4 regions of the Yersinia entomophaga genome follow, and region 1 is predicted to be linked to each of the others. Evidence: predicted binding sites of a transcription regulator. Region 1 holds the regulator's gene; each other region holds the start of a gene.

Region 1 (8,115 bases):
TGGGTTCGATTACCGGTGGCCGTAAACGCTAGGTTTTGCGACAAACTCATCAACGAATGACGTGAAAATCAGTAAGATGGCAGGGTCATGATTTAGGTTGGATTGAAAATGCTATTACTGATTGATAACTACGATTCGTTTACTTACAACCTTTACCAGTACTTTTGCGAATTGGGTACAGAGGTGCTGGTAAAGCGTAATGATGAACTGCAACTCTCTGATATAGAAGAACTCGCTCCTTCCCATCTGGTGATTTCGCCCGGCCCCTGTACGCCGAACGAAGCCGGTATCTCGCTGGCGGCGATCGGTCATTTTGCCGGCAAAATGCCGATTCTAGGCGTGTGTTTGGGGCATCAGGCGCTGGGGCAAGCTTTGGGTGCCAGCATCGTGAGAGCGCGTCAGGTTATGCACGGGAAAACCACGGCTATTAACCATAATAACCAGGGTGTCTTCCGTGGATTAAATCAGCCACTTACTGTGACTCGCTACCATTCTCTGGTTATCGCGCCAGAAACGCTGCCAGATTGCTTTGAAGTGACGGCGTGGACCGAGCGAAACGGTGCGTTCGATGAAATTATGGGGATACGCCACCGCACGCTTCCGCTGGAAGGCGTGCAATTTCATCCGGAAAGCATCCTCAGCGAGCAAGGTCATCAGCTGCTGGATAATTTCCTTAAAAATTAATGCATTACGATTGTTTTCGTGTTCGTAGCGTTTTTTGTTTGCCTGTTTGTGATTTTTTATGCATATTTTGTGATTATATTTTCACTAATGGCGAGCGGTATCAGCGCGTATCATCAAGGCGGACAGCGGAATGACAGAAAAATCAGCGGTAAATCGGAGCACGTTTGATCGAGTGATTCTACCGGTTTATGCACCAGCTCAGTTTATTCCCGTTAAAGGAAAAGGCAGTCGGGTCTGGGATCAGCAAGGCAATGAATATATCGATTTTGCTGGCGGAATTGCGGTCACGGCTCTAGGCCATTGCCATCCAGCGTTGGTTGCTGCGCTGCATCAGCAAGGGGAAGCCTTGTGGCATACCAGCAACGTTTTCACCAATGAACCCGCATTACGCCTAGCTGAGAAGCTGATTGACGCTACCTTTGCCGATCGGGTGTTCTTCGCCAACTCCGGTGGCGAGGCCAATGAAGCCGCTTTCAAACTGGCGCGCCACTACGCCATTGAGCGCCATAGTCCGTATAAAACCAAGATTATCGCTTTCCATAATGCTTTTCACGGACGCACGTTGTTCACCGTATCCGTCGGTGGGCAACCTAAATATTCCGACGGTTTTGGCCCAAAACCCGCTGATATTATCCACGTGCCTTTCAACGATTTAGCCGCAGTAAAAGCGGTGATGGACGACCATACCTGCGCCGTCGTATTGGAGCCGATTCAGGGAGAAGGCGGCATCACCGCAGCGGATCCGGTATTCATGCAGGGGCTGCGTGAACTGTGCGATCGTCATCAGGCATTGTTGGTATTCGATGAGGTTCAAAGTGGCATGGGACGCAGCGGCAAGCTGTTCACCTATATGCACTACGGCATTACGCCGGATATCCTGACCACGGCGAAGGCGCTGGGTGGTGGTTTCCCAATCAGCGCAATGCTGACAACGGAGGAAATTGCCTCGGTGATGACCGTTGGCACCCACGGTACGACTTACGGGGGTAATCCTTTGGCCTGTGCAGTGGCAGAAGCGGCGCTGGATGTGATTAATACCCCACAGGTGTTAGATGGCATAGCGCAGCGTCACGACCTGTTTGCGGAGGCATTAACGGCTATCGGGAAGCAATACGATCTGTTCACCGATATTCGCGGGATGGGATTGCTTATCGGCGCTGAGCTGAAGCCACAGTATCATGGGAGGGCGCGTGATTTCCTGACCGCAGCAGCGGCCAACGGATTGATGATTTTAAACGCCGGGCCGAATGTGCTGCGTTTTGCACCATCGTTAGTGATTGAATTAGAAGACATCGAGCAGGGTATGGCGCGATTTGCGCAGGCTGTTGCCGCAGTTCTAGACGCTGAATAACGGCAAGTCGCCGCTTTGTTGCGTGGTCATCACAGAGACAGTATGAATCGGCTTGGCGTTGGGCAACTGCAAGATGTGCATCTCCAAAAGTTAGTCAGTGGCGTCCTGTAATTAGGACGCCTCATCAGCCCGGTAATTTATTCCTCAATTATGTTCCGCTAGTGTTTTTTTAAACACTCAGCTATCCCGAAGCTTTCTGCTCAGCCAAATGCCATGATGTGGTCGTTGTCGCCAGGCTAAAGACGAGATGGTGTGCATCACGCTTAGATGGGACAAAATGCGCCTGAGATGGCGTTCCATTTCGGTGATTGGCATATCCGGATGTAGCTCTGGTGGACGCATAAAGCTATTTTCGCTGCTCGGCCCGTCGTATTCCAACCGCTGCTGACAGCTTTGCAACGCAATTTCACAGCGCTGTAAATACTCTTCCGCCAGTTTCTCTGTCAGCATGTAATGATCCCGCGCCAGAATTGTCATCGCGTTGATATGCTCGACGATAAACTGGCTGTGAGTCACCCACAGACGCATATCGGCCAGATAACGGGAGTTAAAGCCCGGTTCCTGCATTGCCTGATTAAGGGAAGTAAACACCGCGTTATGTGCCTGATTAACCTGCATTCGTTCATTTGCCAGCTCGCCAAGGTTAGGCGTCTTTTTGAGTAATAACTGCAGGATATTTTGATCGCTTTCCAGTGCCTGATGAGCGTTTTTACGCAGCAGACCGCTTTGCCATTGCGGCCACAGCCAGATGGTGCTCCCAAAGGCCAGCGCACAGCCAATCAGAGTATCAATCAGGCGCGGAACCAGAAAATGCAGGCCATTGAGTGCCAGCAGTTGCAACGTATACACGGCGGTAATAGTCAGCCCAATGACCGCCAGGCCGTAGTTTTTCCGCAGAACCAAATACGCGGCTAGCGTGATAAACAGCATAATGGTCAGCGTGGTACCTTGTGGAAGCTGAAGTTGCAGCAGACCGGCTGCAATAACCAGCCCGACCAACGTTCCCAAGGCTCTGTGCTGAATTCTTACCCGCGTCGCGTTATAACCGTTTTGGGTGACCAACATCACGGTCAATAAAATCCAGTAGGGTTTAGGCAGATTAAATGCCATTCCCAAACTGCTGCCGACGGCTAGCGTAACGGCCAGACGGCCGGCATTACGCAGCGCGACGGATTTAAACGAAAGATAACTGGCGAGCGCTGGCCAGAACGGCAACCGGTGTTGGTCCGACATTAAATCTCGCCGATAGAGCGGCCGTTGGTTACGCAGCAAGCGCGCGATGCGACGGAAATGATAATAACAAAACTGGCCAACCGGATTATCCGGGTGCTGTCCGGCGATTTTTTCCAGCGCTGCCAGCTCGTTGGTCATGGTAAAACGCTGTAATTCATGGCGGTGATACAGAAGATTATCAGCGACGACCCGCAAACGATGAGCAATGACCTGCGCATTCCGCCGGATGACCGCTTCTGCATGGCTTTGTTCCACCAGTTTTTGCACTTCTTCCGGTTGGTGCAGACTGACAGTAATGTGCTCCTGCAAATCCAGCGCCACCTGAAACATTAATCGTAGCCGCTTTTGCTCCCTTTTATGAGTATGAGGAAGCATATTAAGTTGCTGATAAAGCTGGGTTATTAAATCCATTACGCCCTGCTGGCGTTGTAGCAACGGCGGCAATGCGGTTTCCGGATCGATATGTTGAGTCAGCAAACTGTATTTGGCTTCTAAATAATCGGCTAACTGGCGATATAGCTGGCTCAGGGTTTCTCGCATCGGCTGTTCTTTCCACAGGCGGAACCACAGGCCGGTAAATAGCCCGTACCAGGCGGTGCCAACGATGAAAAGTAGCGGAGTGTGCCAAATTGGGAAGCGGCCAATCATGCTTAGTGTGAATATCGCAGCGACTAGCGCAGCGGGCAATAAACGGGCGTGCAGGGGGCTGATGGCTCCGTTAACGCCTAAAATGAGAGTCAGGCCAAACATAATCAGGGGGAGGGGAATATGCCACAGCAGGAATTGTTGAATCAGAAAACTGCTGAGGGCGAATAAAGTTCCGCCAACGACTAAGCGTTTGGTGAAGTGCTTATGGGGGGTATCTAGGCCAGCGATATTGCAGCAGGCAGGGACTAAGGAAAATAACAGGCCAAGCTGCAAATTACCGAGCAACAAACCGATAGCCACAGGCAAACACAGCACCAGCGTTTGCCGTAATGCATAGTTTACTTCAGGGTGGTAAATCAGCCGACGCCACATCAGGTCAATATCCGTCGTCCATATGCAGACAAAGAAAAAACCGGTGCCATGTTAAGCACAGGGAACCGGTTTTTTTAGGTAATTAACGGGTGCCGTAAACGACAATCGTTTTACCATGCGCAGAGATCAGGTTTTGATCTTCGAGCATTTTCAGGATTCGACCGACGGTTTCGCGGGAGCAGCCAACAATCTGGCCAATTTCCTGGCGAGTAATCTTAATCTGCATCCCATCTGGGTGTGTCATTGCATCAGGCTGTTTTGCCAGATTAAGCAGCGTTTGCGCGATACGCCCGGTCACATCAAGGAAAGCAAGGTTGCCCACTTTCTCGGATGTAATTTGCAGGCGATTCGCCATCTGCGAAGACAGACGCATCAAGATATCTGGATTAACCTGAATCAGCTGACGGAATTTTTTGTAAGAAATTTCAGCCACTTCACAGGCGGTTTTTGCACGAACCCAAGCACTACGTTCTTGGCCTTCTTCAAATAATCCAAGCTCACCGATGAAATCCCCCTGGTTTAAATAGGAGAGAATCATTTCTTTACCTTCTTCATCTTTGATCAGAACCGCAACGGAACCTTTCACGATGTAGTAAAGCGTTTCGGCTTTTTCACCCTGGTGAATCAGCGTACTCTTCGATGGATACTTGTGAATATGGCAATGAGACAGGAACCATTCGAGAGTTGGGTCTGTTTGTGGCTTGCCGAGAACCATTCGCTGTTATCCTCTGTTGTTATCGCTGCCTAACTTAACAGGGCTCAGAGTTCCCTGTACGGCGTGTTTATAAAATACACTTTCTATTAGCATATTAATTTGCTCAACTACCGAAAGGTATAGCCAATATACATCTCAGATAGAGACCCTTCACTGAGTCTTGATCTCTACCCTTTTTATTCTAAGAAACATCTCTTCGGCTCTGTTTGTAGCACAGGATGAGGCCAGTGTCTTGTGTTGTATCGCTTCAGCATGATGAGGGTCTGGTTACATTGCCACTTTATGAATGAAAGAGTAGTCTGATTCGGAAAAGCTAATAGGGAGTGACGGGTATGCAGGCACGAGTAAAATGGGTTGAAGGTCTGACTTTTTTGGGTGAATCCGCCTCTGGTCATCAGGTTTTAATGGATGGTAACGCCGGAGATAAAGCCCCAAGCCCGATGGAAATGTTGCTGATGGCGGCCGGTGGCTGTAGCGCTATCGATGTGGTGTCCATTTTGCAAAAAGGGCGCAACGATGTGCACGACTGCGAAGTAAAATTGACCTCCGAGCGTCGGGAGGAAGCCCCTCGCCTGTTTACCTTGATTAACCTGCATTTTGTCGTCAGTGGTAAAGATTTGACCGAAAAAGCCGTCGAGCGAGCCGTTGAGCTTTCCGCGGAGAAATACTGCTCGGTAGCCCTGATGTTGGGTAAGGCTGCCAAAATCACCCACAGTTTTGAAATTCGCTCTCTAACCTGACCATATTTATCAACGCCCGGTTTATTCGCTCCGGGCGTTGTATTTATAGGATTCATATACGTACAGAATTGCTTGTATCACTGCCTGTTTATCCGGAAACTGCTACTCAAAGACTCAAAGACTCAAAGACTCAAAGACTCAAAGACTCAAAGACTCAAAGACTCAAAGACTCAAAGACTCAAAGACTCAAAGACTCAAAGACTCAAAGACTCAAAGACTCAAAGACTCAAAGACTCAAAGACTCAAAGACTCAAAGACTCAAAGACTCAAAGACTCAAACATCTTAAATCGTTAAATCCCCCGCTGTTCCCTTACTCACCGCGATTCATATTTCGCAGTCAATCGCCGCGGTTCAATTTTTTGATTTTCTATCAGGCTGTTATCGTATTTATTCCTATACATTTTTAAGATAAACGCCGTCGTTTTCCAGGCGCCTGATCGTTAGATAGTCATTGCGAATGGTTTCTGCGTCAGAATGAACCAGATAAATAGCACCTGGCTGGCTGAAAACATCCTGAGTGACCCCAATAGCATCACCTTCTTCTACATAAAAATCAGCCAGTGAAAAAGACGGTAAAGTAAGAAGTTCGGATAAAAAATCCTGCTGATGGAAGATACCTTTATGTCTATTAATCAGGCCGATATTGTAAGAGTAATTTTGTAGCTGGTATGACGGATGGCATTCGGTAAATGACAGAAACTGCGTCGGTGCGGTGATTGCCATAACCGTGGCACAAATTTGCCCCAATCCGGTGGTACGCGCCGATATGGTAGGACGCAGAATTCCGTCCGTTCTGGCGGCCACCTCGACTAATTTAGGCCCCGACGTTGTTAACATCACTTCTGCATGGCTAGGGCCATTGCGAATTCCTAATGACTCAATTACCTGGCGAGTGTAACTAACCAGCGCCTGATAATGCTCGAAGGATGCATCCAGAATTTCATCGATATCATAAAGAATCCGCCCTGAAGCAAGACGAAGTTTGGTGTAACGGACAACTTCAGTTACCAGCGGTCTGCCCATCAGTGAAACCATATTCACCACGTATTCCGCGCCTTCGAGATATTCCTGAATTAACACCTGCTGATTAACCGCATTTAATTTGCTGTAGCTACCCATTATTTGAACAAATGCGTCTTCAGCCTCTGCCTGAGAATGGCAAATGAATACGCCTTCAGAGCCTGCGCTGGCCAACGACTTTAGTACGACGGGGTAGCCGTGATGAGATTTAATCCAACGTTCGGCGGCTGGCCATTCGCTGGCGGTGGTTTGTCGTGCGGCAGCTAAACCGGCATGGGTAATGGTTTCAATCATGGCATATTTGTTTCTGCGGGCTTCGCTATGGTTATAGTCATTGGCAAAAGGCAAACCAAAGCGATGATTGAGTTCGTCGCAGAGCAAAAGGCCACTTTCAGCTCCGGCAATGATGTAATCGGGGGCGAATAGCGCAACATCCTGGTTGGTATCGGATAAGTTTTGATGGGTGAGTAGCGACGAATAGATCGAATAATCAAACCCATAATAGTAGTAATCATGTAAATCAGCGCTAGACGAAATGTGTAATAGCAAGCAACCCGCATCAAATAGTTCCTTCGCCAGAAATTTTCCGGAAGAAAAACCATCAACAATGACGACTTTAATCATGTTTAACTCCATGTTATCGAATGGTCTTTAATTTATAAACGGACATAAACAGCAACATTGCCAGTATGAACCTTAATGAAAAAATACTCCTTGATGAAATCAGAATACGTTCGTCGAGGTACGACAATAACAATGTGAAAATAGGTAGTGTTAATAAATTTAGCGACACCTGAATACCTGTTAAATAGAACATGGTTATCTGAATAAGATAAAAAACAAAAATATATTCTACGATAATAAGCCTAGAAATAGGTGCTGCGTGATATTTATCTATCAGTAATAAATTTCTATTGTTGCTTAAATAAATAGCGGCGATTAGTCATGTAATGATATTCCTTAGCGTTAGGCGCTCATGGGTGTGCCAGCCATATAGAAACACCTTCTTTGATACTGTGATGTATAGAACTGTACCAATAGCACAGAGAATCATGTTGGGAATACCGATAAAACGCTGAGCCGGAGAGGGGGTTGCTAACCCACTGCTTCCGATAACTAAATTGAAAAGCATAATAAAACGGTAATTAGAGCTAGGGGCAAGATTGCGTACTCAATTTTCGCAATTGAGCCATTATCTTTTAGCCCGTGGGAAAGAAGATAATATTGTTTTCCAATTCATTTATTGCATGAATGAATATTCTATCTGTATGGCTGCCAGTCGGGTTGCTATATTCACATGTGGAAAATACGCAGCTTCCATTTCTTCTTAATCTATCGGTCTCTATAAGTG
Region 2 (8,115 bases), 2.1 Mb from region 1:
GGCAGGTTGAGGTAAAACTAGAATGAGGTACGCTTGTAGGTTCGGTACTGAGGCTGCCAATAATTATGTTCGATAGCCTGCGCCAGCGCGTTATCAGAGGTGACGGTCGCCACGCCCTGTAACTGTGCGGCTTTACCCACCTGCATCGCAATACTCTTGGAAACAGCCTGAATATCATCGATATTCGGTAGTAAAGCCCCTTCACCGTGAATAGCCAGCGGAGAACAGTCGGCCAATGCGCGGCTGGCGGCCATCAGCATGCCATCGGTAATGCGACGGGCACCGGATGCTAATACGCCCAAACCGATACCCGGGAAGATATACGAGTTGTTGCACTGAGCAATAGGGTAAATAGTCTCTTTGTAGCTGACCGGCGCGAACGGACTCCCGGTGGCGACCAAGGCTGCGCCGTTCGTCCAGTTCAGAATATCTTCCGGACGCGCTTCTACCCGTGAGGTTGGGTTCGACAGCGGCATCACGATAGGGCGCGCACAGTGGCTGTGCATCTCGCGGATCAATTCTTCAGTAAACAAGCCCGGCTGGCCGGATACGCCGATTAATACCGTTGGCTTGGCGTGACGAACCACGTCCAGCAGTGAGATAGCATCGTTTTTCAAATCCCAGTTTTGCAGATTTTCGCTTTTCTGCACCAGCTTGCTTTGGAAATCCAGCAGGTTTGGCAATTTATCTGTCAGTAAACCGAAGCGATCGACCATAAACACGCGGCTGCGAGCTTCTTCTTCACTTAAGCCTTCGGACATCATCTGCGCGATAATCTGTTCTGCGATCCCGCAGCCCGCGGAACCTGCTCCCAGGAAGGTGACGGTTTGATCCCGCAATTGACTACCGGCGGCACGGCTGGCGGCAATCAGGCTGCCCAGCGTCACGGCGGCGGTGCCTTGAATATCATCGTTAAAGCAGCAAAGCTCATCGCGGTAACGGTTTAGCAGTGGGGTCGCGTTTTTCTGGGCAAAATCTTCAAACTGCAATAATACGTTTGGCCAGCGGCGTTTGACGGCCTGAATGAATTCATCGACAAATTCGTAATATTCGTCGCCGGAAATACGCGGATGACGCCAGCCCATATACAGCGGATCATTCAGGCGTTGCGGGTTATTGGTGCCCACGTCCAGCACTACCGGCAGGGTATAAGCCGGGCTGATACCGCCACAAGCGGTGTACAGAGACAGTTTTCCGATGGGAATTCCCATGCCGCCGATGCCCTGATCGCCCAGACCTAAAATACGTTCACCATCGGTCACAACGATGACTTTAACGTTTTGTTTGGTGGCGTTTTGCAGCATATCGTCAATGCGATCGCGGTTCGGATAGGAAATAAACAGCCCGCGAGCTCGGCGATAAATATCAGAGAAATGCTCACAGGCTTCCCCGACCGTTGGTGTGTAAATAATGGGCATCATTTCGCTCAGATGCGCTTCCAACAGGCGGTAAAACAGGGTTTCGTTGGTATCTTGAATATTGCGCAGATAGATGTGTTTATCATCATCATTTTTGAAGTCTTGGTACTGGCGATACGCTCGCTCAGCCTGTTCTTCAATAGTTTCAACTGCTTCAGGTAACAGTCCATGCAGGTTAAAGTGGCTGCGCTCGTCGTCAGTAAAGGCGCTGCCTTTATTCAATAAGGGAAATTCCAACAGAATCGGCCCTGCGTAGGGAATGTACAGCGGGCGTTTACTTTCGTATTCAAGTTCCATGAGTTTTACTCTTAAGCGTTATCGGATAGCCGTTACTGACTCCGATCCTAAGAGATAGGGAAAATATGTACAGCATTTGTTAGCAATTTATAACAATTGCCAACAGAAATGAGAGTTAAAGAGCAAAAATCAGCGTGGTAGTGATTTTAATTGGCGCGAATAATGGCGCTTATTAAAGCGCCTGATTACTTTAACTGTTAATTAATTACACAACTCATATTTATTAAACATTAGCACTCATTTTGCTTATTTATATGCGTTATGGGAGTTTGTAACAGTGAGTTCTATGCGCTGGCCGTATGACACTTCCAGCGTATTGCCATCGGGATCGGCAAAATACGCCCAATAACCGACGGGTTCACCGGAATCTTGCGGTGCAGATCGCAGACAACCCTCTGCGCTAGCCAGAGCAACCAATTCATCGACTCGTGCTCGACTCGCGCAGGCAACGCCGAGGTGTCCGAAAGGCCCTAACGCTGTGTCTTTTAGCTCCGGAGATTGCACTAGAACGATAGCAAAGGGGCGACTGTGATCGGTCATCCATGCTACTTCCATACCGGGTTTGCCTCCTGCCCGACGGTGAACCAGGGTCATTCCGGCGTAGCGCTGATAGAAATCCAGACTGATATCAATATCTTGCACCACTAATGCAATGTGGCTTAGCCCTAAATCGAGCGAATGATTGGTATCGATTACAGTGGTTGTCATAAGTATTTCTCCGGTTAATAACTTGAGGTTCTCTTCACCGGTCAAATGATTCATTATTCACTCAATGATTGATAATCGATATTTTATCTAGTGAGTATTCATTACATGAATAATTTGCGTGCCATAGATCTTAACCTGCTGGTTATATTGGATGTTTTGCTCATTGAACGGCACGTATCCCGAGCGGCTACGCGGTTGCACATGAGCCAACCAGCAGTGAGCCACGCGCTGAATCGGCTACGTTATTTGCTGGATGATCCGTTGCTGGTGCGTGCGCCCGGTGGTTTTCAGCTTACCCGTCGGGCGCTTGAGTTAGTTGAACCTTTGCAGCAGGTCCTGGAGCAGGTTCGACAATTGGTAGGTTCTGCTCAATTTGTTCCAGCGCAGGCTAGCCAAAGCTTTCGCATGGCGTTATCTGATTATGGTGCAGCCATTGTGCTGCCGGGGTTGCTTCAGCGGTTACGCCAGCAGGCTCCGGGCATCGATCTGGTGGTGGTGCAGCTCAGCAGGGAGCAGATGGTTGAGCAAGTGCTTGCGGGGCAGTTAGATCTGGCGCTGGGTGTGTTTCCCCATTTGCCCGCTGGGTTAAGCAGTTGCAGGCTATTTGAAGAACATTTTGTCTGTGTTGCTGATGCGAATCATCCATTGGGGAATGAAAAGCGCCTAACGCTAGATGATTATCTGGCTCAGCCGCATTTGCTGGTTTCTATGCGTGGCGAAAGTGCGGGAGAAGTGGAGGCGGCACTGACGGAATTGGGCCTTCGACGACGGATTGCCGCAATTATGCCGCACTTTCTGGTGGCACCGCAGGCGGTGGTGGGGACGGATTTACTTTTGACGATCGCCAGCCGGGTCGTAGCGACTCAGCCAGAATCAATGAGGCTACAACGCCTTGAGCTGCCTTTTGTCGTACCGAGCTTTGATTTTGTGCAAATCTGGCATCCACGTAATAGTCACAAGGAAGATCAGCGTTGGCTGCGGCAGCAGGTGGTGGAAAGTCTCTGAAAACGAGCGCCCCGGCGAGGAAAGAAAAATCCGGGGCGGTTAAAGCGGTTAGAAAGTCGCGCGGCGAACGTCCGTGCAGCCGATAGCCGCCAGCGTGGCCTGAGTTGCATCCCACTGGCTTAATACCGGCGTTGCAGGTTCAGCCAGAACCGCGCGGCGCACAGTCAGACAATCGCTACCGGACATATTCATCAGAATCAGCGAGGCCTGAAGTGGAGGCAAGCTTGGGTTAAAAGCGGCATTTTCCGCATAGCGTCCGGCGAAAATTGCCCCCTTTGTATCTTCCAGAGCGACGCCGCTGTGCGCCTGGCTATAAGGTGCATGGCTGCGGTTAGCGGCCTCCAGAGCGGCCTGAGCCAAAGCGTCGCTATCATTAAGGTGATAACCGTGATCGACCGAATCCATCAATAATGTGCTGATTTCCAGATCGTTAGGGCCAAATGAATCAGGCAGATAGTCACCAAGCGTTGCCGCTGGACGACCTGGTAGATGGATATGTAAACCGGTGCCGCTGTTTAATTCATTCATAAACTGACGACAATGACCGCACGGAGTGTAATTTACGGTAATGGAGACTAAACCGCCTTCTCCCCGCAGCCAGGCGTGGGTAACGGCACACTGTTCGGCGTGAATGGTTTGTTGCAGCGGTGCGCCGTTGAATTCCATATTGGCACCGAAATACAGATTGCCGCTTTTACCGCGAGCGATTGCCCCTACTTTAAAATGGGATATCGGCGTGAGTGAGCAGGCGGCAGCCAGCGGTAACAGGGCGAATGCCAGTTCTGCATCATTCAGCCCACTGAGAGTTTTTACCGTTTCGACTTCTGCGGCGGTAAGCATTGCAGGGAAATGATCGTTGCTCAGCAGTGGCTCCAGGGCGGATTGCAATGCTGTTGGCAGCTCTGCCAGTGGGGCGCGAAAACGTGCTTGCATAGAAATTCTCTCCAATATTAACGGGAAACTATTTTAGGCAGCTTGCGCACTCTTAATTGTGATGTAGATCTCGTTGTATATGAAATTTATGCAATGAATATATTAAATGAGAGATTTATCTCAAATTTATATGCTTAAAATTGCTTATTTGGTGTTCATTGCGCTTATTTAGCCGATTAAACCTGTTTGACCGAATAGCCTGTTTAACCGAATAAATGCAGCAATATCGGGAACAGGAACGGAGCCAACAATGAGGTAATGATCCCGCAAATCACCAATGCCAGTGAGCTAAATGCGCCTTCTTGAAAATCGACTTCAGCGCAGCGGGCGGTACCCAATGCGTGAGAAGCGGTCCCCATAGCTAACCCGCGGGAGGCTTTAGTGACAATTCTTAGCCGATTAAACAAGGTATGGCCGAATACTGCCCCTAAAATTCCGACAAAAATCACGCAGACGGCGCTGATAGCCGGAATGCCGTTTATAGAATCTGCCACTGCCATCGCGATAGGCGTGGTGACAGACTTCGGTAATACCGATGCGGCGATCTCCGGTGTTGCTCCCATCCATAAGGCTATCGCGGTGCCGCTGACCATCGCCGTGATGCTGCCGATAAAACAAATGGTGATAATGGATTTCCAGCGTGCGCGGATCTGGTGCAATTGCTCATACAACGGAAAAGCGAGCGCCACTACTGCTGGTTGCAGCAGGTCATTCAGAATTTTGCTGCCTTTAAAATAATTGGCGTAGGGCATATGGGTCAGCAGCAGCAAGGGAATGATGATGACCATAGATACCAGCAATGGATTGAGCAGTGGCATTTTCAACCAAATCGCCAGCTTACGCGCGCCAAAGAACACCAGCAGCGTTAAAGGCAGCGACCACCAGATATGCTCCATTATTTGTCCTCCGACTGTTCATCTACCGAACCGACGATCTTGCGTTCCCGATGGACAAACTGCGAGCTGTAACCCACCACGATCATGACCACTAACGTACTGATAAAACACGACACAATAATAGGACCAAACTGTTTACTGAGCTGGTCGTAATACTGCATCACGCCGACACCAATCGGTACAAAAAGCAGTGCCATATAGCGGATCAGAATATGACAGCCGGGTTTGACCCAGCGAGACGGCAGGATTTGCGAAGACAGCAGGGCGAACAGAATCAACATGCCAATAATACTGCCCGGAATGGTCATTGGCAGCAGCGCGGACAGTGCGTTACCCGCCCATAAACACAGGTAAATAAAGATAAAGGCCCGTAGGTATTGCCAGCAAAGTGTAATCACATTGCGCATAATAAGTGTCCTAAGTAACGGAGGCATTCATCATACAATTATGCCGAGAAATGTGCTACCGATCACACCATGAATTATATCTATGCTTTTATGCCATTTGCGATGGCACACTTTCGTGACGCTGGCATGACTCGCGCCCGGTTGGGCTAGATTTTTTCTGATGATTGATTAAATACATTATCCTGCGCTTTTGCCAACTGATAACCGCGATAGAAAAAGGCCAAACCGAGTAATGCTGCCACCATCAGCATCACAAACATCATTTCCGGCGCGGCGTAGGCCAGCAAAAATCCGCACATCACCGGATTGATAGCTCCCCCCAGATTGCCTAGATTTTGTGCCCCGTAATAGCTGCCTTTCAAATTCGCAGGAGCAATGAAGTCGATGAATAAATACTCCACTGGAATCACGATAATCTCGCCAAAAGAGAAGATGGTCATCGCTAGCATCCACATCGGAATAGAACCCTGAGCGGTCATAAAGCCTAACAGACCCACAATAAAGAACAGAGTACCGAGCATCAGCCAGCGTATTAGGTTCTGCTGATTCATACGACGACTTAATAAATACTGGAACGCAATCACAATCACGGCGTTGACCGTCATGATCGACCCTATCACCTGATAGGCAAATTTCGCGTTGGAAACGGTGATCAAATATTGCGAAAGGTAGCCAGTAAATTGCCCGAAGACGACGGCGCTCAACATGCTGCCGAGCGTGAAATAGACCAAGCGTTTATCCTGACGCAGAATGCGGAACGTTTGGGCGAAATTCAGCGGCGCAACGCTTTTGAGTTCAAGACTATCTTCCCGCTCTGGCGGGATGCCGAATTTGTCTAACAGAAATATCAGTGTGATAGCGACGGCTAAAGCCAGGCCACCAGACATCAAAAAAGGCAGCATAGGGCTGAACGCCGCCATCAGCACGCCCAGCGCCGGGCCAACCGCCCAGCCAACGTTAACTAACGTATAGTTTGCAGAGAAAGCTTTGATGCGCTGAGCCACCGGTAGCCAATCGGCGAAGCAGGCTTTGACCGCAATGCTAAATACCGAATAGGCCGAATGTAGCACTGCCAGCACTAAAATAATCCACGCCGGTTGTTCAATCCACGGCAAGGCAAAGAAGGTGAGGGCAAACAGGGCAATAGCCACAAAAATCAGATGATTTTTATTAAACTTATCGACCAGAAAACCGCCGTACAGGCTGGCAATAATCCCCAGAGTCAGGCTGGCACCCAAAACTAAACCGACGCGATCCGGCGCTAGCTGGAAGTGTTCTGCCAGATAAATGGTAATAAAGGGCAACGTAATGGCACGCCCAATAGTCAACACTAATGAAGACAGCAGAAGTGTGACCACCAACGGAGGAAATCCTTTCATAGTGTTATCTTTTTATTATGTTAATTGAATGTGACAATGGCTCAGGCAGATACCATAGACGATTGTAATAATAAAAAGAGAGGGGGAACGGAAAATATTTTTAGAAACAGCAGATCAACCTGAATCGATCCGCTGGTAGCAGCGCGTTATCCTAAATATTCGATAATAGAAAGACCGCCGTTGTAATCCGTACTGTAGATAATTCCTTGCGCATCGACAAAAACATCGCAGGATTGAACTACCTGCGGGCGATCCGGTCGCTTATCCATCATTTTAGTCGGCGCAGCGGGCACCAATGCGCCGGTTTCCCTCGGCTGGTATGGATTACTGATATCGTAGGCTCGCACACCGGCATTTTGGTAGGTGGCAAAAATCAGCGACGAGCTGATAAAACTGCCGGGACGGTTTTCATGCAAATTATGTGGGCCGAAATGTGCGCCTTTTTTGACGTAATCCCGTTCATTTGGTACCGGAAAGGTGGAAATACTAATGGGGTTACTCGGCTCGCGAATATCAAAGACCCAAATGTGCTTTTCCCCGTCTTCCTGATTATCCAATACCGCTTCGTCCAATACGATCAACAGATTTCTGTCAGGCAACGGCAGTGCAGTGTGAGTGCCACCGCCAAAAGGTGGGCTCCAGTTACGATGGCAAATCAGTTTTGGCTGGTAGCGATCGCTGACGTCCAACAGCGTCAAACCGCCGTCGCGCCAGCTTCCGTAGGCGGTATCCCCGCTGATAATGGCATGGTGCAGCGCATAGCGCTGACCGTCTGGCCAGCTTGGTGTTTCTCCGCCAGCGCTATGCATGCCCGGTAGCCAATAACGGCCAGCCACCGCTGGATTGCGTGGATCGGCCATATCGATAGTCAGGAAAATATAATCGCTGTAACCATCCAATAAGGCTGAAACGTAGGCCCAACGTCCGCCAACGTAAACTATTCGGTGAATTCCAATTCCATCCAACGGTAAAAAGCCGATTTGTCGCGGCTGGTCGGGAATGGAAATATCAAAAATTCGTAAGCCCGCGCTCCAGTTTCGCTCCCCCTGCCGGGTATTGACGGTTTTGCCTA
Region 3 (8,115 bases), 890 kb from region 1:
CAAGTATTATGCCGCCGCGCCGTAGAAACTGCGGGCACATTTTGTTTGGGTTCCCTCACCCCAATAACCAAAAAGGTCACATCTATGTTTTCGTTTACGCCCCAACAGCGGATGACCGCTTTGGTATGGCTTTCGCTATTCCATATTGTCATCATCACATCCAGTAACTATCTGGTGCAATTACCGATCGCTATCTTCGGTTTTCACACCACATGGGGAGCTTTTACCTTTCCCTTTATCTTTTTAGCTACCGATCTGACCGTGAGGATTTTTGGTGCGCCTTTAGCTCGCCGCATTATTCTCTCAGTGATGTTACCTGCATTGGTAATTTCCTATCTGGTTTCAGCCCTGTTCTTTCAGGGAAGCTGGCAGGGATTCCCCGCGCTCACTAGCTTTAACGTGATGGTAGCCCGTATCGCCGTAGCCAGCTTTATGGCCTACGTATTAGGGCAGATTCTGGATGTACAGGTATTTAACCGCCTGCGTCAGCGCAGCGCCTGGTGGGTTGCACCTACGGCAGCGATGTTCTTCGGCAATATCAGCGATACGCTGGCCTTCTTCTTTATTGCCTTCTATAAGAGCAGCGATCCCTTTATGGCGGCCAATTGGGTCGAAATCGCCTTGGTAGATTATACCTTTAAGCTACTGATCTGCCTCCTATTCTTTCTTCCTGCCTATGGTGTAATGCTGAATATGCTGCTGAAATATTTCGCCAGTAGAACGGCGTCGCAGCCAGCGGTACAAATCGGCTAATCTACCACCTGCCGGTTAATGGCGGCCCGCCTACGGCCGCCAGATTCTTCTGGAATTCCGTGTAATACCTGCCTACTCACAATTCTTTACCGAGGAGCCTGTTGCTTTTATCCGCTGAATAAGGTGCGATACGGGTCATTCAGTCAAGGTTAAAGACTCTCATCCAGAAGGAATTCCCATGAATAAGATGACCAAACTTTTCGCCGTTGGTTTATTGGTTACCGGGCTAAGCGCCTGCGATGTCAAAAACGACAACAACGTTGGCCAGCCGGTGAGTTTATTGGAGGGTAATATCGCCCTGGTTCTGCCCACCGAATTTACCGATCAAAGCGATAAAATCAGCAGCCCTTCCAGTAATAAACGCGTTTATGCGACCAAAAACGGTGAAAAAGCCGTAGTGATCATTTTGAATGAAAAAGACACCGCCGGTTTGGATGTATTGGCTCAGCGTTTGATCGAACAGCAAAAAGGTCGCGATGCCAATCTGCAAATCGTCACCAATAAAACCATTCAGGTTGACGGCAAGCCGTTGCAGCAACTGGATAGCATTATCACCAGCGGCGGCCAGAAGGCTTATTCATCGGTCGTTATGGGTAACGTCGATAACAACAGCATGACGCTGCAAATTACCGTTCCAGCCGAAAATCAACAGCAGGCGCAGACCGAAACTGAATCCATTATCAGCACCCTGAAGCTGAAATGAATGCAGATAATCCCGCAGCGGAGTTGTAACGCTCCCTGCGGGGTTTTCTCACCAAATTTGAGCGCCACTGCGGCGCTCTGATTGTTTACGCTAACGCGCGAGCCAGTAGCGTAATCGGATGCTCACATTTCTTGCTGGTCGACATTTCAATCTGCCATTTACAGGTTTCACAATCCGTAATCACCAAATCTACCCCGCTCTCCTCAATCTGACGAAATAACGAAGCGCCAATGCCTTGCGAAGTGGCGTAATTCTCAGATTTAAACCCATAAGTACCGGCAATTCCACAGCATTGAGAATCCAGCGTAATCAGTTCGACGCCGGGAATTCGACGCAGCAACGCCAGTGTATAAGCAGTCCAGCCCATTTTCTCCATATGACACGGCGTATGGTAAGCAATGCGCAGCGGCAGGCGTTTCAGCGGTAATTCCCGCCCCTGATCCAGTAAACGGTAAAGATAACGAGTTGCCAGTTCAACGCGATCGCGCACCGGCGTGGTATCCACATCCAATAAATGAGGATATTCATCTCGTAGAGTAAAAGTACAGCTGGAAGAAGTGGCAACCACCGGAATATCCCGCGTGATGACCGCATCTGTCAGCGATTCCAGATTAACTTTAGCCTGCTTTTTAGCCTGATCGATAAAGCCGTTGGCAATCAAAGGGACGCCGCAGCACTTTTCTCGTTTGAGCAACTGCACGCCGATATTCATTGCATTGAAAACGCTGATTAAATCTTTCCCCAGCTGCGGATGATTGTAATTAACAAAGCAGCCGTGGAAAAACGCCACCTGTTCGGCATATTGTTGCTGTTTAGCCGCCTGCTGACGATACCAGCGGCGGAAAGTACCAAAAGAGTATTTAGGCAATTCACGGCGATGATCGATTTTCAGGGCTTTATCCAGCAAGTGACGCACTGGTTTTAATCCAGTGATAGCATTCACTACCGGTGCAAATGGCGTCGACAAAGAGCCCATTAAATCGGTATGGCTTAAAATAGCGTCACGCAGTTTTGGTTTATTACTGCTGTAACTGGCTTTAGCACGTTGAATAATGTCGCCGATTTTAACGTCGGAAGGACAAGCCACTTCACAACGTTTACAGTTGGTACAATATTTCAGCGCTTCGTCATACAGCATCGGATCTTTTAATCGCAGACGTTCGCCATCAGGCCCTGCCTGCTTTGGCCCCGGATAAAGCGGATTGACCTTGGCTACCGGGCAATAAGTGGTGCATACCGTACATTTAATGCAGCTTTCGAAGCTGTTATCCCGCGGCAAACTCATAGTTTAACCTCCGTGGCATCGGTAATCTGCTGAGCAGCGAACAAAGCACTGGTTAATGACACACCGGCACCGCAGCCTTGCTGTAGGGGGTCATAGCCGCCCAACACCGCTCCAATCGCATAAAGATTTTCCAAAGGCTCGCCGCCGCGCATAGCGCGTAACTGCTTATCGGTCTGCACGCCGAACTGTAGGTAAGGCTGAGCATCAAACATGTCGCTGCGACTCCAGTCCGCCCGATTACTCAGAGAAAGCATATCCAGCCCTAAAATGGGTTCGTAAACCCGATCGAATCCGGCAATCAATCCGTTGCTAAAGAAACTGCCGCTCGCCAGTACGACATGAGGCGCTCGTAGCGGAATATCTCCGTGGTTACGGCTATACAAGCCGGTGACACGATTACCCTCGAGTTCAGCTCGTAGTACCGAATCTCCCGGCATGACTAACCCACCAAGATGTTGAAAACGTTGGCGTAATTCCTGGTGCAGACGCATACCCAATAACGATGGAGGCAGAGTCGGCAATAGCATAATCGGCTTGCCGACCGCCAGTCGCAGGGCTTCCAACTGTACCGGATTATCCAGACCGATACAGGCGGGCAATAAAATCGCCTGAGCGTGCGTAGACAAGCGGCTCAATTCTTCAGCCAAGGGAGGCAGGCTTTCCGCCAAATCCAAAACGCGGGCGATATTCACCGCGCGAAATTCACTAGGATTATCACGCAGCCGATCTAATGCCGGCAAATGCATATAGCTGGACGTCGCCGCGACGCCCTGCGCCTGTAAGGAATCCGCCACCATCTGCGGCTGAAAATCGAGGAATCCTTCAATACCGATAACGGCAATTCGCTCCCAAGGTAAAGTTCCGTTCAACGGTGTAGTGGGAATTTCTGCAGGACTGAGCCACGTTGGGCGTTGACTGCCCAGCGGCGTAATGCGCATGTGGTTTTCCGCCGCACTACCGACAAAAGAAAGGTGGCAACGCTCCAGTAATTTCTGCGCTTCATCCACCAGTTCGATGACCACCGCCCCCATTTTGCTGTAAGGATGCTCAGGTGCCTGTGCCGCCAAGGCTTCTAATGCCGTAAGAGGCTGGCGCACTTCGCTGCCATCAGGCAACTGAGCCAAAAGATCGAGAGAACCGGATGAAAAATGCAGCGCACTTTGCCCGGCGCTGACGATGGCGCAAGACTTTCCCTGCTCCGCCAGACGAATACCGCAGGTTAGCCCCGCCAGCCCGCCGCCAATGATAATGGCATCAAATTTCATCGCTTTTCTCCTGCGCCGATGGAATCGCGGCAGTCTGGTGACCCAGCCCGCACAGTCCTTGATATACCCAACTGGTAAATTCACTTTCCCGCAGCGCATCGCCCCAGGCAATTGGACGGACGCCTTTCCAGCGCTCGTTGAGGAATTGGGTCAGTTGCTCGCGAGATTGCTGTGGCGTGGTGACATTAAAACGATTTAGTAAGCCAGCGGCACGACAGGCGCAGAGTTCACCCTGACAGGTTCCCATCCCGACGCGAGTGCGTCTTCGTAAATCCAATAAATTGTTTACCGTGAGCGATTCGACGGCATAACGCACTTCACCTGCGGTCACAGCTTCGCATTCGCATACCAGGCTATTATCCAGCCGATTACCGTCCAATAATTGAGTGGCTCTATCTCCGTGACGATAAACCGCAGAGCCGCGAATACTGGCTGGCAGAGAAACAACCTTACGTAAAGTCTGTTCTGCGGACTGGCGAGAACCGGGCAGCGGCTCTTGTGCCGTGGTGCAACTGGCCTGATGCCCCAGTTTTTCACACACTTTATCCGTCGCCCATTCTGCCATTAACCGGTAAGTCATTAATTTGCCACCAGTAATGGTGATAAAACCCTCCAGCCCATCGCGGCTGGCGTGATCCAGCAAAACAATACCGCGGCTAACGTTACGGCCGCTCGGATCGTCGTCGCTGGCGACCAGAGGACGAACGCCAGCATAGGCGCGTAAAATGCGGGTTGCCGCCAGTTTCGGCGACAGTTTCGATCCTTCCCGAATCAAAATATCCACTTCCTGTGGCGTGACGATCATGTTGTCTATCTGGTCATAATCAATATGCGTTGAGGTCGTACCGATCAGTGAAATAGTGTCTCCCGGCACTAAAATATCGGCGTCGGCCGGTTTGCGGCAACGGTTAATCACCATGTTATTAATGCGGTGCCCCAAAATCAGTAACGCGCCTTTCGCAGGGAACATTCGCACTCGCAGATCGGCATACTCGGCAATGTGTTGCCCCCAAATGCCTGCGGCGTTAACCACGATTCGGGCATGAATTTTATACTGGCGCTGGTTTTTGTGATCGAAAACGCTCACGCCGGTCACTCGGTCACCCTGACGGATAAGACCAATAACTTCATGATATGTCAGTACATTAGCGCCATGTTCGCGAGCGTCCAGCATATTGGCGGCGGTGAGACGGAAAGGGTCAACGGTGCCGTCAGGTACTTTAACTGCACCAATCATGGCCGGATTGGCCGCCGGTTCCATTCGCAGCGCCAACGCCGGATCGATCGCTTCCGCGTCAATACCCGCCAACTGGCAGCGGGTGATAAATTGCTGCTGATATTCGAGAGAATCTTCTGGCAGCGTGATAAACAAGCCATTGGTTGGTTCAATACAGTGGCGGGCAATACGTTTGAGGATACGATTCTCTTCAATACATTCTTTGGCTGATTCGCCGTCGGTTACCGCATAGCGCGCGCCGCTGTGCAGCAAGCCGTGATTCCTGCCAGTCGCACCGGTAGCGATGTCGTGTCGCTCCAGTAAAATACAGCCTAACCCACGGCGGGCGCAGTCTCTAGCTATGCCCGCACCGGTGGCGCCGCCGCCAATGATGATGACATCCGTTTCGCTGTAAGGAGAACTGTTCGTCATGAAAGACCCCACTCTATAGACAACCGCCTGGCGGTCAATTTTACATCTATTGAGACACAATAATTAGGGTCATTGTTTGATAAGGAACAAAAACGAACCAAAAACGAAAACCAAATGATGGATAAAAACCATGATTGTGATCAAAGTCACACAGGAGCACCCACTTTTTATTTCAAATCGTTAACCAATCGCTCAAAATCGCACCCGCTTACATAAAACTGTAACAATTGCGCCATCCCTCACAGATAAACAACGCGTTTTTATCTAGCATTGCGCTCGTTATAGAACATAAACGATAACCAGGTTGGCAGTTCAACCACCCGCTAGACACCAGGCTATGCTGGGATCAAAAAGTACGTATAACGCCATTGGAGGCACTCATGTTGAGTATATTTAAGCCTGCGGCTCACCAAGCCCGGCTGTCAGAAGATCGGATTGATCCGACTTATCGCCGATTACGCTGGCAAATATTTATGGGCATCTTCTTCGGTTACGCTGCCTATTATTTGGTTCGCAAAAACTTTACATTGGCCATGCCGTATTTGATCGAGCAGGGCTTCTCCCGTGGGGATTTGGGTTTTGCCTTATCCGGTATTTCCATTGCTTACGGTTTCTCTAAATTTATCATGGGTTCGGTTTCCGACCGCTCAAACCCACGCGTGTTTCTCTCCGCCGGTTTGATTCTGGCCGCCGCCGTGATGCTGTTTATGGGCTTTGTCCCTTGGGCTACCTCCAGCATTGCCGTGATGTTCGTTCTACTCTTCCTGTGCGGTTGGTTCCAGGGAATGGGCTGGCCTCCGTGCGGTCGAACCATGGTTCACTGGTGGTCGAAGAAAGAGCGTGGCAGCATCGTATCCGTTTGGAACTGCGCCCATAACGTCGGTGGTGGTCTGCCGCCATTGCTGTTCCTGCTGGGGATGGCCTGGTTTAACGACTGGAAAGCCGCGTTATATATGCCTGCTTTCGGTGCCATTTTAGTGGCGTTGATCGTTTTCGGTCTGATGCGCGATACCCCTCAATCCTGCGGTTTACCACCGATTGAAGAGTACAAAAACGACTATCCAGACGATTACTCGAAAGAAGCAGAAGAAGAACTGACGGCTAAACAGATCTTCATGCAATACATTCTGCCGAATAAATTGCTGTGGTATATCGCCATTGCCAACGTATTCGTATACCTGCTGCGTTACGGCATTCTGGACTGGTCACCAACCTACCTGAAAGAAGTGAAACACTTCGCTCTGGATAAATCCTCATGGGCCTATTTCTTGTATGAATATGCCGGGATTCCAGGAACGCTGCTGTGCGGCTGGATGTCCGATAAAGTGTTTAAAGGTAACCGCGGTGCAACCGGCGTGTTCTTTATGATACTGGTCACTATTGCCACCATCATTTACTGGCTGAACCCGGTCGGCAACCCAGGCATTGATATGGCCTGTATGATCACCATCGGCTTCCTGATTTATGGCCCAGTAATGCTGATTGGTCTGCATGCGCTGGAACTGGCACCGAAGAAAGCGGCAGGCACTGCGGCGGGCTTCACCGGTCTGTTCGGTTATCTGGGCGGATCGGTTGCAGCTAGCGCCATCGTTGGTTATACCGTTGACTTCTTCGGTTGGGACGGCGGCTTTATGGTGATGATTGGCGGCAGCATTCTGGCGGTTCTATTACTGATCGTCGTTATGTTCAGCGAGAAAAAACATCACGAAGAGATGGCAAAAAACCGCGCTAACTAAGGCTCGGTAGTCAATCTCAGCGTTTCAGGCCGTGCCGTTATCTTTGGCGACACGGCCTTTTTTGTACCCTAAAACCAAAAGTGGAGTAGGTAAACCATGCAAACTCACGTTAAAGCCTTGGTAGCTGGCATTATTCTGGCCTCATCAATGGCCGGAGTAGCTCAGGCCGCAGAGAAAATTGTCATCGCACATCGCGGTGCCAGCGGCTATTTGCCAGAACATACCTTACCGTCGAAAGCGATGGCTTATGCTCAGGGAGCCGATTACTTAGAACAAGATTTAGTGATGACTAAAGATAATGAGTTGGTGGTTTTACACGACCATTATCTGGATCGAGTTACCGATGTTGCGGAGCGCTTCCCAGATCGGGCGCGTAAAGATGGACGTTACTACGCCATTGATTTTACTCTGCCAGAAATCAAATCCCTGAAATTCACCGAAGGTTTTGATATCAAAGACGGCAAAAAGGTACAAAGCTACCCGGGCCGGTTCCCAATGGGTAAATCCGATTTCCGTGTGCATACCTTCCAGGAAGAGATCGAGTTCATTCAAGGATTGAATCACTCAACCGGTAAGAATATCGGTATCTATCCAGAAATTAAGGCGCCGTGGTTCCACCGTCAGGAAGGAAAAGATATCTCTGCCAAGGTGCTGGACGTGCTAAAAGAGTACGGTTACACCACCAAAGGAGACAAAGTTTATCTGCAATGCTTTGATGCCAATGA
Region 4 (8,115 bases), 490 kb from region 1:
GTCGCCGATAAACGGACGAGCGATAACGCGACCAATGTTGTAGCCGCCTTCGGTTAACTCTTCGCGAGCGATTTCACACAGCTCATACAGACGATCCAGTCCGAAAGTTTCTTCGTGGCAAGCAATCTGGAAAACCGAGTCAGCAGAGGTATAGAAAATCGGCTTGCCGGTTTTCATATGTTCTTCGCCCAACTGATCCAAAATTACAGTACCGGATGAATGGCAGTTGCCTAGGTAGCCCGGCAGGTTGGCGCGCTTAACCAGTTTATCCAGCAATTCCTGCGGGAAACTGTTCTCAACGTCGCTGAAATAGCCCCAATCAAACAGAACTGGCACACCTGCAATTTCCCAATGGCCTGACGGAGTGTCTTTACCGGAAGATAATTCGCTGGCGTAAGCATAGGCACCAATGATGTCAGCATCTTTATCCAGACCCACAGGGAAAGTACCGCAGGATTCTTCAGCGGCTTTACCCAGCCCTAAACGGCTCAGGTTCGGCAACGTCAGCGGGCCTTTACGTCCAATATCAGCATCACCGCGGGCACAGGCTTCAGCGATGTGGCCGAGGGTGTTGGCACCTTCATCGTTAAACTTGCCAGCATCAGCGCTAGCACCGATACCAAATGAGTCTAATACCATAATAAATGTACGTTTCATCATTTTCTCCTGCGTGAACTCACGCTGTGGGAGCAGTACGGCCAACATGCCTTACTGCGCCAAATTCGTAGTGAATAAAGAAAGCTTATTCGGTAATCCGACGATAAACCACCGGCGTTTGTTCTAACGCTTTGTCACCCAGCGTCATGGCCGCGCGTACTGCATCAGCCGCCTGCTGCCAGTCACTTTCATTGTTGGCATGAATCACTGCCAACGGACGTTCGCTATCCATTTTATCGCCCAGACGCGCCATATCGGTCAGGCCAACGCTGTAGTCGATTGAATCGGTAGCACGGCGACGACCGCCGCCCAGCGCTACCACAGACATCCCCAGCGCGCGGGTATCCATCGCGGTGATAATGCCCGGTTTTTCTGCAAAGACCGGTTTGCTCAGCATCGCCACCGGCAAATAGCTGTCGTAACGTTCAACGAAATCAGTCGGGCCTTTCTGAGCCGCAATCATGCGACCAAAGACTTCTGCCGCTTTACCGTTATCCAATACCGCCTGTAGCTTAGCGCGCGCATCGGTTTCGGAGTTCGCCAACCCGCCGGAAAGCAACATTTCGACGCACAGCGCCATCGTCACTTCCAGCAAGCGCGGATTGCGATATTCACCGGTCAGGAAGCGTACGGCTTCACGAACTTCCACACCGTTACCGGCGCTGGATGCCAGCACCTGATTCATATCAGTCAGCAGAGCCGTTGTTTTACAACCCGCGCCGTTGGCAACGCCGACAATCGCCTGCGCCAAATCTGCGGACAGTTGATAGGTTGGCATAAAGGCACCAGAACCGACTTTAACGTCCATCACCAGCGCATCCAGGCCTTCCGCCAGTTTCTTCGCCAGAATAGAAGCGGTAATCAGCGGAATGGAATCCACGGTCGCAGTAATATCGCGAGTGGCGTAAAAACGTTTATCCGCCGGAGCCAATGAACTGGTCTGGCCGATGATTGCGACGCCAACATCCTGAATAATCTTACGGAAAGTATTATCATCCGGGAAAATATCAAAGCCAGGAATGGCCTCCAGCTTATCCAGTGTACCGCCGGTATGGCCCAGGCCACGGCCTGAAATCATAGGAACATAACCGCCGCAAGCCGCTACCATTGGGCCGAGCATTAACGAAGTCACATCGCCAACGCCACCGGTAGAATGCTTATCCACAATAGGGCCATTCAGCTTGAGACTTTTCCAGTCCAGCACGGTACCGGAATCGCGCATTGCCATAGTCAGCGCCACGCGTTCAGGCATGCTCATATCATGAAAATAAATGGTCATCGCCAAAGCGGCGATCTGCCCTTCGGAAACAACATTGTCGCGAATACCATTGATGAAGAAACGAATTTCTTCTTCGCTCAACGGCAGACCGTCGCGTTTTTTACGAATAATTTCTTGTGCCAGAAACAAGGCATCCCCCTGCTTGACCTGAATGGGAAATCGAAAAGCGCATTGTGCCTTTTCAGCAATAGCAACACGGCGGGCGCAGTGCCCGTCGTGCATCTGCAATAATTAATAACCGCCGGGTTTGGCTGTGCTGTGATGACCTAAAGTGGTCAGCAAGCTGGCTAACAGGCTGGATGCACCGAAGCGGAAATGGCGCGCATCCGCCCAACCTTCGCCCATGATACCGTCCGCCAGTTTCAGGAATGCAGCCGCGTCTTCTGCAGTACGCACACCGCCAGCAGGTTTGAAGCCGACTTCTTTGCCTACGCCCAAATCGTGAATGGTGCGAATCATGATTTCCGCACTTTCCAGCGTCGCGTTCACCGGTACTTTCCCGGTTGAGGTTTTAATGAAATCAGCGCCCGCTTTAATCGCAATTTCAGAAGCCTGACGGATCAAATGTTGCTGTTTCAATTCACCGGTTTCGATGATGACTTTCAGCAATACGTTGGCGGCGGCACAGGCCTCTTTGCACACTTTTACCAGCTCGAAGCCCACTTTATCGTTACCAGCCATCAGCGCGCGATATGGGAACACCACGTCTACTTCATCGGCGCCGTAGGCAATAGCCGCGCGGGTCTCGGTCAAAGCAATGTCGATATCGTCATTGCCATGCGGGAAATTGGTCACTGTGGCAATACGGATCTCAGGGGTACCCTGTTCCCGTAGCGTTTTACGAGCAATCGGAATAAAACGAGGATAAATGCAGACAGCCGCAGTATGACCCGCAGGGGTTTTTGCCTGATGACAAAGATCGATAACCTTTTGATCGGTATCGTCGTCATTCAGAGTGGTCAAATCCATCAAACTGAGCGCACGTTTCGCGCTGGCGGTTAAATCGGTCATAAAACTCTCCAACTCTATTTCAGCTTCGGCACCGCGCCAAAACCGAGCATTCATTTATGAACTGACGGCAATTTCCTATGGAAATTCCAGGCCATGCAGCTCAACACGTTGGCGAGCGGACTTGGTTCCTTGAAGATAGCGCCCTTGGGATTTGCTCCCGCAGCGGCAACTGAGATCCATCTCACCGCACTTAGCTTTTCCACAAGAAAAGCCAGCTGTCTCTATTTGAGCATGAAGCGCTCAAATGAGATGTGTTAATACTCACATTAATTAATAGTTATTTGTAACAGGTCTGAATTATATGTGAATTGAGTCACAAAATAACCTGATTTATCGATAAGTGCAGACTATCTTTCGCTCTCGCATCAAGAATAGCCTATTCATCTAATTCCGTGCGACGACGGTGATGACAATACGCACAAACGGCCTGAGTCACCGGAAGGGAAAAACAGGCTGGCGGGTGATAACCGTCCCCGCCAGCACGCTATTCTACAAACAATCTACCTTTGCAGAATATTATATTTTACAAATCGATATGAATTACAGAGCCAGGAAGAAACCGGCAATGGTGGCGCTCATCAGATTAGATAAAGTCCCTGCTGCCACCGCTTTCAAACCGAAACGAGCAATGTCATGACGGCGATTCGGCGCCATGCTGCCCAGACCGCCCAACAGAATTGCCACGGATGAAAGGTTGGCAAAACCGCACAGAGCAAAAGAAATAATGGCTTTGGTATGATCGGAAAGTACTGGCAAACCAGCGGCAATAACCAACTCATCGGCTTTCAAATACTGACCGAAGTTCATAAAGGCCACGAATTCATTGACGATAATCTTCTGACCGATAAAGGAACCCGCCACCGTCGCTTCGCTCCACGGCACGCCAATCAGGAAAGCAATTGGCGAGAATACCCAGCCTAGAATCAATTCCAGCGAGAGCTGCGGATAATCAAACCAGCCGCCAATACCGCCTAAAATGCCGTTCAACAAAGCGATTAACGCGATGAATGCCAACAGCATTGCACCCACGTTCAACGCCAATTGCATACCGGAAGCCGCACCGGTTGCCGCTGCATCGATGACGTTCGCTGGGCGATCGGCTTCAGGAATCAGCTTGGTTGCATCTTCGTGATCGTGCGTTTTTTCAGTTTCCGGCACCATCAATTTGGCAAACAGCAAGCCACCTGGCGCGGCCATAAAGGACGCGGCAATCAGGTATTCCAACGGCACGCCCATTTGCGCATAACCCGCCAATACTGAACCCGCAACCGACGCCAGGCCACCGCACATCACGGCAAACAGCTCAGATTGTGTCATGGTAGAGATGTACGGACGTACCACCAACGGCGCTTCTGTCTGACCAACGAAGATATTCGCGGTAGCCGACAGGGATTCAGTGCGGGAAGTCCCCAGCAGTTTTTGCAGGCCGCCACCCAGTACGCGAATCACCAGCTGCATGATTCCGAGGTAATAAAGTACCGCGATCAGTGAGGAGAAAAAGACGATAACCGGCAGAACGCGCAGGGCGAAAACAAAGCCACCGCCGCCGAAAACTTCAAACATCTTGTCGGAGACCAGTCCGCCGAAAATAAATGAAATCCCTTCGTTACCATAGGCGATCACATTCGCTACGCCTTCGGACATTCCGCCCAAAATACGGCGACCGATCGGCACATACAAAACCAATGCTCCGACGCCAATCTGGATAATAAAAGCGCCTACGACGGTGCGGATATTAATAGCCCTAAAGTTACTCGAGAGTAAGACAGCAATTAATATCAGTACCGCCATCCCGACCAAACTCATGATGGGTTGCATCTGATGTTCCCTGTGTATGTATTAAATGGAGAATGACACGATTTAATATGCGTTCAGACCACATATTTCTTTTTTGAATTCGGGGGGATTATAGCGTCATGGCTCAAATCGCAAACAATCCCTGTCACAAATAAACACACAAAGAAGCAACCAAATGACTGGAAACGTGATCAGATTCACATAATTATAGCCGTTATTAGTAGTTAGGATGTTACCACGCTAAGTAACTCATTCAGGGGCTTCAATGACGTTCAGCCCGTTGTTAGCCATCCGTTCATTTTTCGTTGCAGCCACGCGGCAGCTGAGTGAGTGGTTGGGAGCTTAGCCGACTAAGTCTCGGGGATGAATGGAGGTAGTCAGCACAACTGCGCGGTGAAATGAAAGGTATTACGCCGGAGGAAGATTAAACAAACGCACACTGTTGGCATAAAGCTGCTGCGCAATGACATCCGCTGGTTCGGATCGTAATTCACACAGCACAGTGAACACGTCCGCCGTGCGTTCAGGGCGATTCGGTTGTCCCTGAAAACCGGCCAGCGGCATATCCGGCGCATCGGTTTCCAGCAACAGCGCTTCCAGCGGTAACTCGGCCATCACTTTTCTGGTTTTCTGCGCTCGCTCATAGCTAATAGTGCCACCCACGCCGATGTAATAGCCTAATTTAATAAACGCCTGCGCTTGTACCAGACTGCCGGCAAAACCATGTACTACACCGGTGCGCGGCAGATCGGCTTTACGCAGCGCCGCGGCCAGTTGATCGTGAGTGCGGCGAGAATGCAAAATCACTGGTAAATCATACCGTTTAGCTAATTTAAGCTGCGCTTGTAATAACGCCAATTGGCGAGAGAACTGCGGATTTTCCATATACAGATCCAGCCCAATCTCGCCCACTGCAACCACTTTTGGCGATCTCTGCGACAGCCGCTGATCCAGTAAAGTCAGATGCGGCTCCTGATGCCTGTCGATATACAGCGGGTGCATTCCCAGAGCGGCAAACAGCGCCGGATAATCATTAGCTAAAGCCTGTATGCGATCGAAATATTCGGCTTCTACAGCGGGTACAATGATTTGCCGAACGTTCGCCTGCGCAGCCGATGTCAGACTAGCCACCTCCGCTCCGCTAAACGGCGGAAAATCGAAATGACAGTGAGTATCAATAAAATAAGCTGCGCTGCTGTTAGAACCTGACATTACGCCTTATCACCTTTAGATTTTTTTGCTTTGACCGGTGGAGTGAAATCAGAAATCACCTGCGCCACTTTATTTCTAAGCTTAGCCGGTAAAATAAGCCCCTTTGCTAACGGCATATTCTCGGCGGGTAAGATTTTCCCCGTTTCAGCAAATTGACCCGATTCAGTCAGCAATGACGAGGCTACAATTTCAGGCTGAATGTCATGGCGGGGTTTAATTAAACGACGAGAGAAAACCACCTTACTCTTATCATCCGGCCTTTTATCTCGAGGCAATAACCAGTGGCCCACGGTTGCTAAAAAATAACGACCACAGCGGCGTCCCAAATGATAATCCCGATTTAGCGAAGCTATTTTACTGCCCAAAGCGTTACTGGCTAGCGGCTTAGGTGGGAAAATTTCAAACACCCGTAATTTCCCCGGCGGCTTTTCAATAAACTTTTGAATGCGATGATAGCTATGCTCGTGTTGCTGCATAATTCGCACCATTTGTTGCAGGCTGCTTTCGCTAAACCAATGCTCCATGCGCTTCATCCACTGCGGGGTGTAATACATTTGCGAAGGCACTGTGCGAATCACGACAATGGTATCTGCGCCGCGACGATGAGCTTCCTCCACCGGTATGGCATCGCTGATACCACCGTCCAGATAACTGATTCCATCCATTTCCACCCCTGAACGATAAAATCCAGGAATGGCGCTGGAGGCTTTAATCGCCGGCAGCCAGTTTTCTCTATTGGGCGCGATATAAGTCGGCGTGAAATCATCGCTGCGGCAGGCGCACATCAAGAATTCACGTCCATTGGACAAATGCTTTTCCGCATGATCAATAGCTAGCGGCAATTGCTCAGAGGTGATATTGACCAGCCAATCGAGATCGATCAGGTGGCCGCCACGAACAAAGCGCAAAGGATTAAAGAAATTCGCACTGGTGGTATAACGCGTGATAACCCGACGAGCATAGCCCGGCTGGTCACAGATGAAAGCGGATAGATTCTGCGCACCGGCGGAAGTACCTATCATTAAATCGAATGGATTAAAGCGGGCTCGCTGAAATTCATCCAGCACCCCGGCGGTAAAAATCCCCCGCTGCCCGCCCCCTTCACATACCAACGCCATTTTCCCGGGCTGATAGGGTTTGTACGCTAATGGCTCAATATTGCCCAGCGTGATAGGTATTCTGTGTCCCACCATCCATCCTTAGTGAGTAGCAATAGACCCCGAGAATAGCTTGTCTTACGCGCTTTCGTTAATCTTCTTGTAAAGAATCATTGCTGATAGCCAGTTTTACGCCCAGTAAATCACCGATTAACATCGGAAAAACAGACTCTTTTTGCTAATGATGTCGTCTTAATTCGCTATTGGTGGTTTCTTAAATAGCTTCATTTGGCCCATTAAAAAGCCGCTGTTAATGACAGCGGCTTTCCAGCATAAAAACAAGAATGTAAAAATCTTCCTACGCTAGCTAAAGACGTTTACGTCCGGTAAACAAACTGATTAAGAAGAGTATGATACCGACGACGAATACCACTTTGGCGGCCCAGGCCGCCGTACCGGCTAACCCACCGAAACCCAGCGCCGCAGCAATCAACGCTATTACCAGAAAAATAATGCCCCAACGAAACATAAGCCCTCTCCTTCCATCCGTATCTCAATAAAATTGACCCGCTGTAGTGCTGAACAACACGCTTACTGTGGTATTTGTAGCTTCAAAAAGCCCCATCCATAGAGCGCTTCAGCAACGACTAACGGGTCAACTCTGGGTTTTAAGCTCTTCAGAACGGCCTGCTACTCCACAGACCGTCTGTGGAAGTATTAAGGCTTAATGTTCAGATCGTTTTTTACACTTTTCACACCGTCGATGGCTTTCGCGATGCTTTCAGCCCGCTCAGCTTGCGCTTTATTTTCTACGTCGCCCGTCAATAGGACGACACCAGCGGTGGTTTCTACGGTAATTTTGCGCGATGGAACGATATCATCGGCCAACAGTTTGGCTTTTACTTTGCTGGTCGTGGTTGCGTCACCGGCATATTCACCAACTGATTGTGTTTTCTGATCTTTTACATGCAGCTTATCACTGACAGATTTCACGCCTTCTACCTTGCTTGCGACAGCAACCGCACGCTCGGCTTCAGCCTGGCTGGATACAAAACCACTCAG

The links. Region 1 encodes CRP, which controls carbon source genes, mostly activating them, when cyclic AMP is high. Its sites were predicted from a motif close to ATGTGANNNNNNTCACAT; they were not measured.
Region 2: a site for CRP is predicted at 4,418-4,435, ahead of cdd (cytidine deaminase). Genes of this name have one in related genera too.
Region 3: a site for CRP is predicted at 5,789-5,806, ahead of glpT (glycerol-3-phosphate transporter). Genes of this name have one in related genera too.
Region 4: a site for CRP is predicted at 3,197-3,214, ahead of deoC (deoxyribose-phosphate aldolase). Genes of this name have one in related genera too.

Annotation. Positions count from the first base shown of each region.
Region 1 is NZ_CP010029.1:2,494,281-2,502,395, reverse strand. Features, by position in the region: gene PL78_RS11530 (helicase HerA-like domain-containing protein) at 1-32, shown strand, start outside; gene PL78_RS11525 (aminodeoxychorismate synthase component II) at 109-684, shown strand; gene argD (bifunctional acetylornithine/succinyldiaminopimelate transaminase) at 815-2,035, shown strand; gene PL78_RS11515 (YccS/YhfK family putative transporter) at 2,213-4,288, opposite strand; gene crp (cAMP-activated global transcriptional regulator CRP) at 4,371-5,003, opposite strand; gene PL78_RS11505 (OsmC family protein) at 5,336-5,743, shown strand; gene PL78_RS11500 (ATP-grasp domain-containing protein) at 6,138-7,388, opposite strand.
Region 2 is NZ_CP010029.1:443,840-451,954, forward strand. Features, by position in the region: gene PL78_RS02160 (NAD-dependent malic enzyme) at 18-1,715, opposite strand; gene PL78_RS02165 (VOC family protein) at 1,962-2,423, opposite strand; gene PL78_RS02170 (LysR family transcriptional regulator) at 2,529-3,428, shown strand; gene cdd (cytidine deaminase) at 3,477-4,361, opposite strand; gene PL78_RS02180 (CidB/LrgB family autolysis modulator) at 4,565-5,257, opposite strand; gene PL78_RS02185 (CidA/LrgA family protein) at 5,257-5,664, opposite strand; gene PL78_RS02190 (MFS transporter) at 5,811-7,043, opposite strand; gene PL78_RS02195 (LVIVD repeat-containing protein) at 7,190-8,115, opposite strand, start outside.
Region 3 is NZ_CP010029.1:1,607,137-1,615,251, forward strand. Features, by position in the region: gene PL78_RS07335 (7-cyano-7-deazaguanine/7-aminomethyl-7-deazaguanine transporter) at 85-753, shown strand; gene PL78_RS07340 (DcrB family lipoprotein) at 932-1,456, shown strand; gene glpC (anaerobic glycerol-3-phosphate dehydrogenase subunit GlpC) at 1,542-2,741, opposite strand; gene glpB (glycerol-3-phosphate dehydrogenase subunit GlpB) at 2,738-4,006, opposite strand; gene glpA (anaerobic glycerol-3-phosphate dehydrogenase subunit A) at 3,996-5,654, opposite strand; gene glpT (glycerol-3-phosphate transporter) at 6,035-7,390, shown strand; gene glpQ (glycerophosphodiester phosphodiesterase) at 7,487-8,115, shown strand, end outside.
Region 4 is NZ_CP010029.1:2,985,252-2,993,366, reverse strand. Features, by position in the region: gene deoB (phosphopentomutase) at 1-657, opposite strand, end outside; gene deoA (thymidine phosphorylase) at 743-2,065, opposite strand; gene deoC (deoxyribose-phosphate aldolase) at 2,168-2,947, opposite strand; gene PL78_RS13585 (NupC/NupG family nucleoside CNT transporter) at 3,488-4,753, opposite strand; gene PL78_RS13580 (TatD family hydrolase) at 5,153-5,956, opposite strand; gene PL78_RS13575 (patatin-like phospholipase family protein) at 5,956-7,149, opposite strand; gene PL78_RS13570 (DUF1328 domain-containing protein) at 7,421-7,582, opposite strand; gene osmY (molecular chaperone OsmY) at 7,771-8,115, opposite strand, start outside.